3 regions of the Paenibacillus sp. alder61 genome follow, and region 3 is predicted to be linked to each of the others. Evidence: riboswitches for the same ligand, from Rfam matches in the RefSeq annotation. Region 3 holds a riboswitch; each other region holds the start of a gene.
What was found. A riboswitch is a leader RNA that binds a small molecule or an ion and turns the genes downstream of it on or off. The one in region 3 is predicted to bind cobalamin.

Region 1: another riboswitch for cobalamin. It lies ahead of LBW89_RS15235 (ABC transporter substrate-binding protein); the one in region 3 lies ahead of LBW89_RS05730 (anaerobic ribonucleoside triphosphate reductase).
Region 2: another riboswitch for cobalamin. It lies ahead of metE (5-methyltetrahydropteroyltriglutamate--homocysteine S-methyltransferase); the one in region 3 lies ahead of LBW89_RS05730 (anaerobic ribonucleoside triphosphate reductase).

The regions. Positions count from the first base shown of each region.
Region 1 is NZ_JAIUDG010000013.1:82,987-87,792, reverse strand. Features, by position in the region: gene LBW89_RS15250 (putative DNA modification/repair radical SAM protein) at 1-194, shown strand, start outside; gene LBW89_RS15245 (TIGR03915 family putative DNA repair protein) at 191-994, shown strand; gene LBW89_RS15240 (TRM11 family SAM-dependent methyltransferase) at 1,240-2,064, shown strand; cobalamin riboswitch at 2,193-2,399, shown strand; gene LBW89_RS15235 (ABC transporter substrate-binding protein) at 2,602-3,612, shown strand; gene LBW89_RS15230 (FecCD family ABC transporter permease) at 3,609-4,655, shown strand; gene LBW89_RS15225 (ABC transporter ATP-binding protein) at 4,652-4,806, shown strand, end outside.
Region 2 is NZ_JAIUDG010000031.1:50,237-55,042, forward strand. Features, by position in the region: gene LBW89_RS25050 (FMN-dependent NADH-azoreductase) at 1-222, opposite strand, end outside; gene metE (5-methyltetrahydropteroyltriglutamate--homocysteine S-methyltransferase) at 328-2,622, opposite strand; cobalamin riboswitch at 2,779-2,980, opposite strand; gene LBW89_RS25060 (helix-turn-helix transcriptional regulator) at 3,054-3,416, opposite strand; gene LBW89_RS27785 (NTP transferase domain-containing protein) at 4,000-4,806, opposite strand, start outside.
Region 3 is NZ_JAIUDG010000004.1:182,159-186,964, forward strand. Features, by position in the region: gene LBW89_RS05720 (ribonucleoside-diphosphate reductase subunit alpha) at 1-242, opposite strand, end outside; gene nrdG (anaerobic ribonucleoside-triphosphate reductase activating protein) at 442-972, opposite strand; gene LBW89_RS05730 (anaerobic ribonucleoside triphosphate reductase) at 969-2,960, opposite strand; cobalamin riboswitch at 3,131-3,375, opposite strand; gene LBW89_RS05735 (MTH1187 family thiamine-binding protein) at 3,918-4,226, shown strand; tRNA gene LBW89_RS05740 (tRNA-Thr) at 4,338-4,409, shown strand; gene LBW89_RS05745 (oligosaccharide flippase family protein) at 4,773-4,806, shown strand, end outside.

The sequences.
Region 1 (4,806 bases), on a different contig from region 3:
GAGCGCAATATTTTATTACCTGCTCCGGCAGGCGTCTTGAAGGGTTGAAAGTGAATGAAAGCACAATCCTGCGATCCCTGTTGTCCAAGAAGGAAATCTCTTTGTATCTGCCTAAGCCCCAGGTGGAGCAGCTTACGCTGTTCAGCGACGAAGAACTCGCGGCGGGCAAGGGGGCGGAAGTGATTGCGACATGAGTTGGACCCGCCAATCCGCTTACGTTTACGACGGCAGTTTTGACGGTTTTCTCAGCTGTGTGTTTGAAAGCTATGACCGTAAAGAAGAGGCGGTGGACATACGGCCGGGTGACGATTGTCTTTATACCCTGTTCGATGCGGTATGGGTCGAGACCGATTTGGTGAAGGCTTCCAGAGTCTACAAGGGAATCGGCGCCAAAATCGGTCCGGACGCGCAGGAACTGATCCGCTGCGGCTTTCTTACTTGCGTGGCCGATAAGGAGTTGCTGCTGTACCGTTTTTTGAGGCTTGGCTTTCAATATGGACGTACGGTTATGAATATGCTGACGGAGGATACGGTCCACCGGCTGCGGAAGGCGGTAAAGCATTTAAAGACGGAAAGTCACGCTTATTTGGGATTCGTTCGGTTCTCGGATTATGGCGATATTCTTGTCGCAATTATCGAGCCCAAGAATCAGGTGCTGCCGCTGCTGGCCTCCCATTTCTGCGATCGGTACCGGAGGGAATCGTTTCTGATTTATGACAAGACTCATGGACAAGCATTGATGCAGAAGCAGGAGGGTCCGCTTACAGAACGGGTGGGACTTTTTCGTCTGGACGAGCTTGTATTGCCCGAGCCGAGCCAAGAGGAGATGTCATACCGGAGACTGTGGAAGCAATTTTATGATACGGTGGCGATCCGGGAAAGAAATAATCCCCGGGCCAGGCTTTCCCATATGCCCCAACGTTACTGGGCACAGTTAACGGAAATGCAGCAGAGCCATCGATCGGCGGCCCCCTCCCCGAAGCGTTTACGGTAAGCCGCGATCTTCTGGTACAATGGTTCAGAGGATGTAAGGCCTGTATGGCTTAGCCTTGCCTTACGTGGGCCAAATTGCCCCAAGCGAGAGCAATGTGAAGAAGGAGACGGAACGTGGATTGGTATCGGAATTCTCAAAGTAGTTACAATTACATCTACCCCTATGCGTGCCACGAGAACGAGAGAGAATTGTGCAGGCTTGAGCTTCGCAGCTTGTTTGGGCAAGAGCCCGGAGCACATTCCTTTATGGAAAGCAAAACCGCTATCGGAGCGAGCCGGAGCCCTTTCATTTCCATGGAAATGAGGGTGTTGGCCAGAAGCGGCTCGCTCGAGGAGGTTTTATCCCTTGCGGAGAAACTTGACTTGAAGGGGAAGACCTTCAAAGTCAAATATCTCAAAAACGGTACGCCTCGCAGTTACGAAGACCAGCGCCGCTTGGAGAGAACGGTCGGGGCTCATATTCGGGGCACGGCCGAGATGAGGCAGCCGGACGTCCTGTTCGGTCTGTTGCATGACGGGGAGTCGTGGAGACTTGGCATATGCGAGCCGGCGGATCCTGTTTGGCAGAGGCATAAACATAAGCCCCGGAATTATTCTACAGGGCTTTCCGCCACCCTGGCCCGAAGTCTGGTAAATATCGCCGTTCCCGTTGTCTCCGGGTTCCGTGCGGTCGATCCCTGCTGCGGGATGGGCAATGTACTGATCGAGGCCCTATCGATGAGGATCGACATTGTGGGACGGGATATCAATCCGCTGGCGATCCGCGGCGCGAGGGTCAACCTGGCCCATTTCGGATATCATCATGAAGAACTTGTCGGCATCGGGAATATGCATGAAATTGACGATCGCTTTGACGCGGCGATTCTGGATATGCCTTACAATTTATGTTCCGTTCTTCCTTTGGAGGAGAAACGTGCGATGCTGTTGAGCCTGCGCCGGTTCAGCGACACTTCGGTGGTCGTATCGTCGGAAGAACTGGAGCCGGAATTGCGCCGGGCGGGGTTTCAAATTCAGGGCTTTGCCAAAGTAACGAAGGGCTCTTTTGTGCGAAGCGTTTGGGTGTGCAGCTGAGCGTCAGCGCTCTTCCCGGGCAAAATGAATATTTGGCGAAACCGTATCACGGGACGGTTTCTTTCGTATTGTAAGTTCTCGGCTTTTCCCCTATAATCCAAAAGAGATAGATCGCCTGGATTCAAGCGAATACGGAAATACCCGTCGGTCCCGAAGCCCGCAAGTTTGCGAGCCAAGGGTTAAAAGGGAAGCCGGTGAAACTCCGGCACGGTCCCGCCACTGTATACAGGGACGCGCCCAAGCATGCCACTGTCGTACGCCACAGTATGATGGGAAGGCCGGGCGTTCGTCGGAACCTGGAAGTCAGGAGACCTGCCACGGGAAGGATAGACGGTCCTTCGAGGAAAGGATAACGTTCTGCTTAGAGGAGTGATCCCAGCGTTCCGGCACCGGAATATGACGACGGTCTCCCCTATAACTTTGTAGACGTAACCCATCCGCTAGGATGGGTTTTTCTTCATGAAGAGACATCGGAGTTGAGTTGCTGCTCACCAGGCAGGCTATTCTAGAATTACAGACACAGAAGGAGAGAAAGAGATGAAAAAGTGGACTAAGATCTGGGGGATCTGGCTTCTGGCCATTCTGTTGCTCGTCACTGCAGGCTGCGGGGCGAACGGTAAAAATGCCGCGGAGGGCGCCAAAGAGGGACAAGCCCAGCAGCAGGAGACGCCGAAGGATACGTCGAACGCAGCGGACCAGGAAAGCCTTAAAACGACTTATCCGCTGACCGTAAAAGACGGTTACGGCACGGAGTTTACGTTCGAATCGGCGCCGCAGCGCATCGTGTCGCTGGCCCCGTCGGAAACCGAAGGGCTGTTTGCCCTGGGACTGGATGAGCAGGTTGTCGGCGTTTCCGACAATGACGATTATCCGGAAGCCGTAAAAGACAAGCCGAGAATGGGCGGTTTCCAGGTTAATGTGGAAGCGGTCGTTGCGGCTCAGCCGGACCTCGTTCTGGCGGGGAGCCTGGTTGGTGATGAAACGGTGAAAAGCCTGAGTGATCTCGGTTTGAAAGTGTTCCGTTCCAACGCAAAAACGATGGAAGAGGTCATGGCGAACATCCGGTTGGTCGGTCAAATTACGGATCGCCAGAAGGAAGCCGGCGAGGTTACCGGCCAAATGCAGGCCGAGTTGGATAAGGTCAAGGAAGCGGTAGGCAAGCTGCCGGCCGATCAGAAGAAGAAGGTCTATATCGAATTCTCGCCGGGCTGGACGGTCGGCAAGGGTGAATTTATGGATGAAATGATTACGCTGGCCGGCGGAGAAAATGTCGCTTCCGACCTTACCGGTTGGAACGAAATTAACGAAGAGAACATTATCAAAGCGAATCCGGATGTTATTCTTTACGCCAAAAGCGTGGTTGACGAGAATAACCGGACGCTCGCCGATATTATCAAGAGCCGCGGAGGCTGGGACCAGATCACCGCGGTCAAGGAAGGCCGCATTATCGGGTTGGACGACAACCTGCTGAGCCGTCCCGGTCCACGTGTGACCAAAGGGCTTATCGATGTGGCTAACGCGATTTACCCGGATTTGATTCAGCCGTGAGGAACAAACTGGCAGGCTACGGATTTATAGGCCTCGGGCTGCTGATTCTTACCCTGCTGGTCTGTGTGGGATTCGGCTCCGTCAAAATGCCGGTCCTTGAGATCGCGAAGATCCTGCTGCATCGCCTTCCGGGCATGGGCCATTGGATTGAGCCGACCTGGGATACGGCTTCGGAGCAAATTGTGATGCAAGTCCGGCTGCCTCGCGTGCTTCTCGGCCTTCTGGTCGGGGCGTCGCTGGCGGTTGCGGGCGCTGCCTTTCAGGGCGTGCTGCGCAATCCGCTCGCCGATCCGTTCACCCTCGGGGTTTCCTCCGGCTCTGCCGTGGGCGCGGCCGTATTGATTTTTTTCGGCTGGCAGTTTTCGCTTATCGGCGTGTTTACCCTGCCTGTCGTCGCTTTTCTCACCGGGGCGGCTACGTTATGGATCGTCATGTGGCTGGCCCGGGAAAACGGCAAAATACCGATTGAAAGCCTGATCCTGTCCGGTGTGGTCATGCAGTCCTTTCTGGGTGCCGTCGTCTCGTTCCTGACGGCGATGTCCAAGGAGACCGTGAACCAGATCATGTACTGGACCATGGGCAGCTTGAGTCTGAGGGGATGGTCCTATACGGCCATCCTGCTTCCATATTTGGCGCTGGGCGGGTTGTTTCTGTGGAGCCGGGCCCGTTCGTTGAACCTGTTTGCCTTGGGAGAACGGCAGGCGGCCCATTCCGGATTAAACGTGGAGGGAACCAAACTGCTCATCCTCCTCGTCGCTACGCTTATGACGGCGGCAGCGGTATCCGTGTCGGGAGTCATCGGGTTTGTGGGCCTCGTCGTTCCCCATATGATCCGGCTGATCACCGGACCGGACTATCGCCTGATTATCCCGCTCTCCGCGATCGGAGGCGGCATTTTCATGATGTGGAGCGACCTGGCGGCCCGTTCGCTGCTCGCGCCCACGGAAATTCCGCTCGGGGTTGTAACGGCTTTTGTCGGAGCGCCGTTTTTCGCTTATTTGCTGTATCGTAAAAAAAGAGCAAGGGAGAAGGAACTGTCATGATCCAGGTTAAGGAGGTCACCAAGTGCTACGGGAAATTTAAAGCCTTGCAGGACATTGACTGGAGCATTGCGCCCGGGGAGTTTTGGGGCGTGATCGGCCCGAACGGCAGCGGGAAAAGCACGTTGCTCAGCCTGCTCTCCGGCGTCGAAGC
Region 2 (4,806 bases), on a different contig from region 3:
CTGTTCTTCCGGAGTAACCGGCATTCCCTTGCCCAGCTTGAACAATCCGTTCAACATATCGTTGTCGTAGTATGGAAGTTCGGCTTCGAACAAGTTCAGTTCGGTAATCAGATCATCGGGATGCGTCTCACGGTACGTTTTCAGGAAGCTTTCATACAACTTGACCGTTGCCGACTGTTCGGCCGGGCGGTTATTGGCTTTAACAAACAAAACATGTGACATAATGGTTTCCCTCCAAAAAAATATTTAAACTAACTAATATTCTTGTACTATATTTAGTATAGTAACAGAGCAATATCCACTATGTCAAATGTTGTTTGTCATAACTTAATTAACGGGGATGGACGAACCGATCGCTTCCCGGCTGCGCTTGGCGGCCGAAACCATATTTTTCAGCGCCGCTACGGTTTCTTCCCTTCCGCGGGTTTTCAGCCCGCAATCCGGATTGATCCAGAACAGCTTCGGATCAAGCACTTGCAGCGCCCGGCGGACCATCGCCATCATTTCCTCTTCGGAAGGCACCCGCGGACTGTGGATATCATACACTCCAAGCCCGATGCCGAGCGGATAAGTATTCTCTTCGAAGCTCTGAATCAGCTCTCCGTGACTGCGTGACGTCTCGATGGAGATCACGTCGGCATCCAGATCCCGAATCGCATCGATCATGTCGTGGAACTCGCAATAACACATGTGCGTATGAATTTGCGTAGTATCCCGAACTGAAGATGTCGTGATTTTGAACGCTTTTACCGCCCAGTCGATATAGGCCCCACGGTCGGCCGGCTTCAGCGGGAATCCCTCCCGGAGCGCGGGTTCATCGACCTGGATCATCGTAATCCCGGCCTCTTCCAAAGCCTCCACTTCTTTGCGAAGCGCCAGGGCGATCTGATAAGCTACCGTCTCACGCGGTAAGTCGCTGCGGACAAACGACCAATTCAATACCGTGACTGGCCCCGTCAGCATGCCTTTGACCGGTTTCGAGGTCAATGACTGGGCGAATGCGGTCTCCTTGACCGTCATCGGACGGTCGAACTCCACGTCGCCGTAAATGAGCGGGGGCTTCACGCAGCGGGTACCGTAGGATTGGACCCAACCTCCCTTGGTAAACGCAAACCCCGGCAGTTTTTCCCCGAAAAACTCAACCATATCCGTCCGCTCAAACTCTCCGTGAACCAGTACGTCCAGGCCGATGTCCTCTTGAATCCCGATCCAGGTCCGGATCTCCTCCCGGATGAATTCGTCATACCGCTCGGTCGTCCATTCGCCTTTGCGCCACTTTTGGCGGGCCGCGCGCACTTCGGCGGTTTGCGGAAAGCTCCCGATCGTCGTGGTCGGCAGAAGCGGCAGGTTCCATACGCGCTGCTGCTCCGTGTGGCGAATTTCAAACGGGCTGAGCCGTTCGGCCGGCTGCTGCGCGATACGGTTCACCGCCTCCTGGACGTTCTTGCGGCTGCGCGAAGGGTCCGCGTTCAAGCGTTCCAGGGCCTGGCGGCTTTCGGCCAGCAAGGCCGGGTTTTCGCCATGCAGCGCTTGGCGTAAAGCCGCGATTTCCTCCAGCTTCTCTTCCGCAAAGGCCATGGCATCCTTAAGCACCCCAGGCAAACCGTCTTCTCCTTGTGCCGATACCGGTACATGCAAGAGACTGCAGGAAGGCTGTATGATCAGGTCGGAATCGTCCGCCAGCAGCCCGGCGATCTCGTCGATAAAAGCCTGCACGGCCGGCAGATCGGACCGCCAAATGTTGCGGCCGTCCACCACTCCCGCCGCCAGCGTCTTGCCGCCCGGAAAACCATGCTGCCGCAGAGCCTGCAGGTTCCCTTCCCGGCCATGCACGAAATCCAGCCCAATCCCGCGCACCGGGAGAGCGACGATTTCCTCGTAGCGTTCAACGGCGTCAAAATAGGTTTGCAGCAGAATCCGCGCTTGCGGTACCTCCGCCGAAATCGTCCGATAGATATCCTGAAGCAGCGCCAGGTCCTCATCCGATACGAAGGTTACAAGCCCCGGTTCGTCGACTTGGATCCACGCGGCTCCTTCCTGCTCCAGCTCGCGCAAAACGCGGACATACAACGGCAACAATTTTTGGCTCCATTCCCGCAGGTTGCCGGACGCCCCTTTGGACAGCTTCAGGAAAGAGTACAATCCGAGAACGACCGGCTTGCCGTCGATCCCCAACTTCTCTTTGGCTTCACGATAGGCCTGCAGCGGAAGATTGGCCGTAAGCTCAGGTTCCCTGTTCCCGAGCTCGGGGACGATATAATGGTAGTTCGTATTAAACCATTTGGTCATCTCGCTGGCCGCGGCGGTTTTGCTGCCTCTGGCCACCGCATAGTAGGTCTCGAGCGGAACCGGTCCTCCGTCGTATTCGAAACGTTCGGGGACGAGCCCAAACATCACGGCAGTGTCCAATACCTGATCATAATAGGAAAAGTCACCGACCGGGATCCAATCAATCCCTTTATTCTTTTGCAACTTCCAATGCTCGCTGCGGATTTCGGCCAACTGCCGGTGAAGCTCCGCCTCCTCTAGCTTTCCGCTCCAGTACGCCTCGATCGCTTTTTTCCATTCCCGCTGCTTGCCGATTCTGGGGAAACCCAAATTTCCGCTCGTAATTCTACTCATAATATAAAGCCTCCTCAACTAGTCTCTCGATAAATGATAGTAAATGCGTTAACGCGGTAAAATAAAAAAGGCCTTCTCTAGGCTATGCTAAAGAAGACCTTCGTATAGTTGTCCGATGGTTCGAATCTTTAACACCTCCCTATCTCCCGTAGGTACAGCAGTGTTGCCGAAAGAGGCAGGTCTCCTGGCTTCGGAGTTTAGCGCCGACCATGCAGCCTTCCCAGTGTCTTTCCGACACCAGTGGCCATTTCACGCATGGCGGCTCCTCCGTTACAGTGGCGGGACCGCGCCGGCATTTCACCGGTCTTCCCTTTTAAGCTTCAACCGCGGCTGAAGCACCTCTTCCCACATTATGCAATTTTTAAGTATGAACTAAATACTAACGGATGTTACGGCATAATTCAACAGTAATCTTATCGGAATCTACTATATTAATTAAAATTATCCGCTACCGCTTTATTAAGCATACCGATACAGCGGTCGAGATCCGTTTTGACCTGCTTTTTGTAAAGCTTGGCTTTTTCCGCCCCGTCATCGGTAAAATGGTACAGCACGATTTCCTGAAAATCGACGCTGGGATCATTGCCTTTCAAATGCTTGGTCCGGTAAAGAATCCCCTCCTGCACCAATTCGTGAAGGGCCCGGTAAATTTCACTCTGCGGCGGCACATAGCCAAACGGTTTGAACTCTTCTTTTAGTTCCTCCAGCATTTGATAACCGTATCCCCTGCGCTGCTCCACTTTCGTGATCAAAAATAATTTCAAGTAAGCCCGCTGTGCAATCATAAATGCCATAGCCCTCACCCCTGTTTCTTATGACCAATATAACTGAAGTGTAAAATTTGTACAACCGGGGAAGCTGCGCTGTTATTACTGTAGATGTAAGTTTTCAAGGTACGTGGATAGGAACTGTTAAAATCGAAGTTGCTGGATACGTTTAGGTCTGTTTTTCTATTATGAATTTTTCATATATTGAAATTATATAAATAGAAAATCGTCCGGGTTCATAAAAACAGCTTCGTTCAAGTGATTAATATCACAATAGTCGTTCCGATTGCCTTTTTCGTCCTGCATGCCACTTTCTAGCCCACGTCCCTTTTGGGCCTGCTCAAAATGAAAGGGGGCGTCGGCAAACCCGGGGCACCGATCAGGCCAAACGAGAGCTGGGATACAGCTAAAAAGCCATACTAAAAGCGCGGACGCCAACCTGTTTCCTTGGCGATCCGCGCTTTTTGATTTAACATTCTGCCGGTCGCTTCCGCCGGACCTTCCGCTGACCAGTTATCGCTGCAGGTCGCACATGACCTGTCTTCAGTTTAATCCCGATCACCGCCATAAGCGTGATTCTCACAAAAGGCAAAGATCCATCCTGGGGGTGTTACCAGCCATAACGATGAGGGCCCCATGCTTTTTTTACGAGCTGTTGTTGATCCAGGTGAAGCAAGGTGCGCGACGGAACATCCTGCTCCACCAGCACAGCCGGTCCGATCACGCTGTTGGAACCGATTTTGACACCGGGCATATATAGCGACGCGATACCTGTCCTTGTATAGTCGCCAAAATAAACGGCATTTCCGAACTTTTCCGGAAACTCCGTTCTGCCTTGCACCTTCTGCATTTGCGGCAAATCGTCAAAACGCAGTACGCCGATCGTAACCCCGGCCGCGATATCGGTGGAAGTGCCGACAACGCCGAAAACTTCCCCATAGTGAGTAAAGCTCACATTATCAAACGTGATTCCTTCAAATTCGGCGCAATGACCGATACGATTCCGGTTGCCGATAACGCTGAAATCCCCGATTTTACAGTAGTCCGTAATAACGCAGTCGGCGCCGATTACCGAATTGGCGCCTATAATCGCTCCATTCTCGATAATCGTTCCCTTACCGATGACGGCATTTCCTTTAATTTGCACGTTCCTGCCAACAATCACCCCTTCGCCCAGGATAACCTGTCCTTTGATCTCGGCAGACGGATGAATGACGGCGGAATCCGGGATGCTGCTCTCCATGAGAGTTTTAATTTCGTGGTCCAATACAAGATGAGCGGCCTGCAATAAATGCCACGGTTTATCTATATCGATCACGGCGGTTTCTGCGCAATGCGCGGTTACGCGACAACCGGCTTCGATCATGATCTGTAACGACTGCTCAAGCGCCGCTTCCATCGGCGGCATCATACCGAC
Region 3 (4,806 bases):
GCGGCCGCGAATTTCCATTCCGGTTCTTCCTTCGTCACCAGCTCAAGCGCCGACATGGTGAACGCATTGCTGATTTCCTCCCCCGTGACTTCGTCGCGTCTCAGCTTCGCGTTGACGCCGCGCAAAAGACGTTCCTTGTCCAAGGTATGTAGTCCGTCCAGAATGCGATCGGCATAGACGCCAAGACGTTCGCTGTCAAACGCGAGCTGGCGGTTGTTGGGTTTATTTACGAGCAGTGGCATGAGTAAATTCCTCGCTTTCTGAGCATGGGGTGATGCCCGGATCGGATCTCTCCGTCAGGCTTAAATCTACAAATCTTAATTCTCAAATTGAGAATATTCAGGGGAAAAGGGGCGTCCGCTGAGGACGCCGTCGGTACTATTTTTGAGCAAGTCTATAAAAAGCATCACAGACCATAAATTATACTAGAAACTTCATAAGCTAGAAAGAGAAAGTTGGCTCCCAAAGCACCGCTTCTCCGGAGGAGAGGCTCTTCGGAATGTCGATCAGCCTCTGGTTGGAGCTGCCCCGGTAGAGCAGGGAGGGGTCGCGCAGTTCCTCGACAAAGCGCCCGTCTACCAACACTTGGCACCGTTCGAGCAGGCGGTATTCGGGCGACCCGGTCTCCGCGTGCTCCGGCGTGGTCAATTCTTCATAGGTATAGCCGCTGTAAATCCAAATCGGCACGGTTCCGGCCGCGGCGCGGAGCCGGTCGATAAACGCCCCGACTTCCGCCGCGGAGAAGAACGGATCGCCGCCCAGCAGGCTTACTCCGCTCAGCAGCGGGTTGTTCGCAATATCGGCGATGATCTCCGCCTCCCGTTCGGGCGTCAGCGGCTCGCCGTAATTGAAATTCCAGGTGGCCGCGCTGAAGCAGCCTTTGCAGTAATGGCGGCACCCGCTGATAAAGATGGCGGCGCGCAGGCCTTCGCCCTCATTGATGGATTCCGGGTAGTAGCCGCAAATATTCATGCGTCGTGCTTGACCCGATCCCGGACCTCCGCCTGTTTGGCCGCGTTGAAGCGGGTTTGAAAATCGCCGGTCAAATATCCTGTGACGCGGCGCAGGCGGCGGATGTGAACATCGTTCTCGTGACTGCCGCAGGAAGGGCAGTTCGCGCCGATAATCCCCTCGAACCCGCAAGCCGAGCAGCGGTCGATCGGATGGTTGATGCTGAAGTAGCTGACCTGCTGCGAGAGCGCGTATTGCACGATCTTCAGGAACGCCGCCGGATTGCTGCGGGCGTTGCCGTTCAATTCGATATAAGAGATCGCCCCGGCGTTGCAGAGGCCGTGGAACGGCGCTTCGAGCTCTATTTTTTTGGCGGCGCTCAGTTTGTAGTACACCGGGATGTGGAACGAGTTCGTATAGTATTCGCGCTCCACGACGCCCGGTACGGTGCCGTAAAAAGCGCGGTCGCGCTTCGTGAACTTCCCGGACAGCCCCTCCGCCGGCGTGGCGAACAGGGTGATGTTCAAGTTGTGGACTTCGCTCATCCGGTCGCAGTAGTCGCGCATATAGGCGATCAAATCGTAAGCTTTTTTGTAGACCGCTTCATCCTCGCCATGGTGCTTGCCGTACATCGCCTTCATGCATTCCGCAAGTCCGATGAAACCGATGGAAAGGCTGCCGTGCTTCAGCAGGTCGCCGACCGCGTCATCCGGGCCGAGCTGTTCGCCGCCTTCCCATACGCCTTCGCGCATCATGAAATCCGAGGCTTTGGCCTTCTGGGCCGACTGGATTTGGAAGCGGTGCAGCAGGCCCTCGAGGGCGATATCCATATAGTGGTCCAGTTCCCGGTAGAACCCGCGCTCATCGGCTTCCTTCCGCCGACCCAGCGCGATGCCGTGCTCCAGTCCGAGCTTGACGAGATTGAGCGTATTAAAGGAAAGATTGCCTTTGCCGGACAGGCGGTTCCGGCCGAACCGGTCGCTCAGCACGCGCGTGCGGCAGCCCATGGTGGCGAATTCGGTATCCGGATTCTGCGGATCGTAATGTACCAAGTTCAGCGGCGCGTCCAGATTGGCGAAGTTCGGATAGAGCCGCTTGGCCGAGCATTCGGCCGCCATCAGGAACAGCTCGTAATTCGGTTCGCCCGGATTCTGGTTGACACCCTGTTTGCACTTGAAGATTTGAATCGGAAAAATCGGAGTCTCCCCGCTGCCGAGTCCCCGCATCGTCGCGGTCAGCAGCGAGCGGATAACGAGTTGGCCTTCCGGCGATGTGCAGGTCCCGTAGTTGATGCTGGTGAACGGGATTTGCCCGCCCGCGCGGCTCGACATGGTGTTGAGATTGTGAATCAGGCTTTCCGCGCCCTGGAGCGTTTCGCTTTCGGTTTCTTTTAAGGCGTATTTGAAAGCTCTCGGAAACCGCTCCCGGAGATCGTCGCGGCTCATGGTCACTTCACCGCCGAGATCGGCGGCCGGATCGCCTTCCTCCATATATTCCAGCCCTTTGCGGAAGTATTTGGCGAAGGACTTGGCTACGTAAGGGGCCAGGTCAAAGTCGAGCATGTTGGCGGAGACGCCGCCGTATTGGCTGTTTTGCTGCGACTGGAAAATAATCGCGACGAGCGCCATCGCGGTCATGATCGAGTTCGGCGGTCTGACGCTGCCGTTGCCGGTATTGAAGCCTTCACGGAGCAGTTTGGCGAACGGGATAAAAATGCAGTTCGTCGTTCCGATGGCGTATTGGTCGAGGTCATGCACATAGACCACATTATCTTGAATCGCTTGAACGAGCCGCGGAGGCATAACGAAGTGGTTGGCGTACCATTTGGCGTACTCGCTGCCGAATTTGCTCATTTTGCCCGAGAAGCTCTCCCCGTTCAAATTGGCGTTTTCGCGCAGGACTTCCAAATTGGAGCTGGCCACGATTTCTTCGCCCAGCTTGATGACTTCCTCGAGCATGCCTTCCTTGGCGTTATCGGTATTTGTAGTGAAATGGTTGAGCAGTGCCATGATATGATCTCCTTCCGATTCACAACTGGAAATAAAAAAGCATTCCCAACCCAAGGAGGTCGAAAATGCCCGGATGCGCTCTGAAAACAGCACGTCGCCTATGCGGCGCGCCGGAATGACTTCTATGTATGGCGGCAAGCGGACACCTTGGCCTGTACCTCGCAGGGTTATCGGGTGCCATCCAGACGGGCAGGTCTCCTGGCTTCCGGACCTTCCGGCGCCTTCCCGCGGACGATAGCGTTCGCAGTGGCCTAATGCCGGAGGTTGCTGGCTTATGGGGAGCGAGATCCGGTGGGATCTCACTCTATAAAAGCTTCCGGTTACAGTGGCGGGACCGCAGCGGATTTGCACCGCACTTCCCTATTAAGCCCCGGCATCGTTCTTGTGCCGGTTCACCCGTCTGTACACTATATTTGGTTGTTGTTGTAACATCATAACCCAATATATTGTGTTTGTAAACGGGCGGATAACTAGATTCAAGGTTGAAAAACAGCTGAAAAACAGTCGAAAGCAAACAGGATGCGGGGACTCGGCGACGAAAAAAATATAGTAGATTTTGAGGCAAGATTGTGGCGGACTAGAGGTAAGCGTTTGCTAGGTTGAGAGGGGAAACTGAGCGTAACGTGCGTAACGGAAATAATAGCCGCTATTTTGCATAATATCGCTCGCTCAGAGATTTAACGGAAATGATAGCTGCTATTTTCGAAAATATAGCCTCGGAGGCCCCGGATTTAACGAAATAGCTGCTATTGCGTCCGTTAAAAATATAAATGGGCTGTTTTGGCCGAAATAGCCGCTATAGTTTCCGTTAGAATCCGTTGACGTTCTATGAGCCGGCCAAACTGCTCATTTACGCCCGGCAAACGTAACCTTTTGTCCTTGGCGGATTGAATTCCACGCCCCGAACTTGCTACAATGAATGAAAATCCGGTTAGCGGAAAAACAGGAGGAGATCACATGGCGATCGCGGAAGTGACGGTTATTCCGATCGGTACAGGTTCCACCAGTCTGAGTTCTTATGTTGCCGAACTGCAACAGGTTCTAGCGAAGCAGGAAGGAATCCAATACACCCTGACTTCGATGAGCACGATCATCGAGGGGCCGCTGGATCGAATTTTTGCGGCGATTCGCGCGATCCATGAGGCTCCGTTTCAATCCGGAGCACAGCGCGTCTCCACCTCGGTCAAAATCGACGACCGCCGGGACAAAGAGAGCTCCTCCGAGCAGAAGCTCCGGTCCGTGCAGGATAAACTCGGCCCATCCTGACCCGCGGCGGCCGGGCTGCGATTGAAGGCGCAAATTTGCCGAAAATTGGCCCTTGCAATATTTTGAAAACCGAGTATAATAATTTTTGTTTCACTTCATAAAAGTGATTCCGCTGGTGTAGCTCAGGGGTAGAGCAACGCACTCGTAATGCGTAGGTCGGGGGTTCAATTCCCTTCACCAGCATCTTTCATAACACAAACACGGCGCGTCTTCCGAGGTTTTCGGGGGGCGCGTTTTTTTGCGCGGGAAATTATTTTGATGCCTTCCGTCGGAGTTCGTCCTCCTTGAGGGTAATGCCGGTATCCAGTATAGTGTTCTCGAAATTGGACAACATACCTTCTACGCGGGTATAGCCTGGGAAGCGGGAAATAACCGCAGGTACAACCCCAATTATTAGTACTTGGCGACGAACAGTGGAATTATAGTGGGGATCGTTAAACCAAATATGTACTTATTCACATTAGGGACTAGGCTCCACGCTTGTCAGCATAACTTAATTTGAAAAGTAATAAGAATGAGGTATGACGTTTTTATTCCGGGGGGAACATGGAAAAGCCTCATTTATTGATGCAATCTGCAA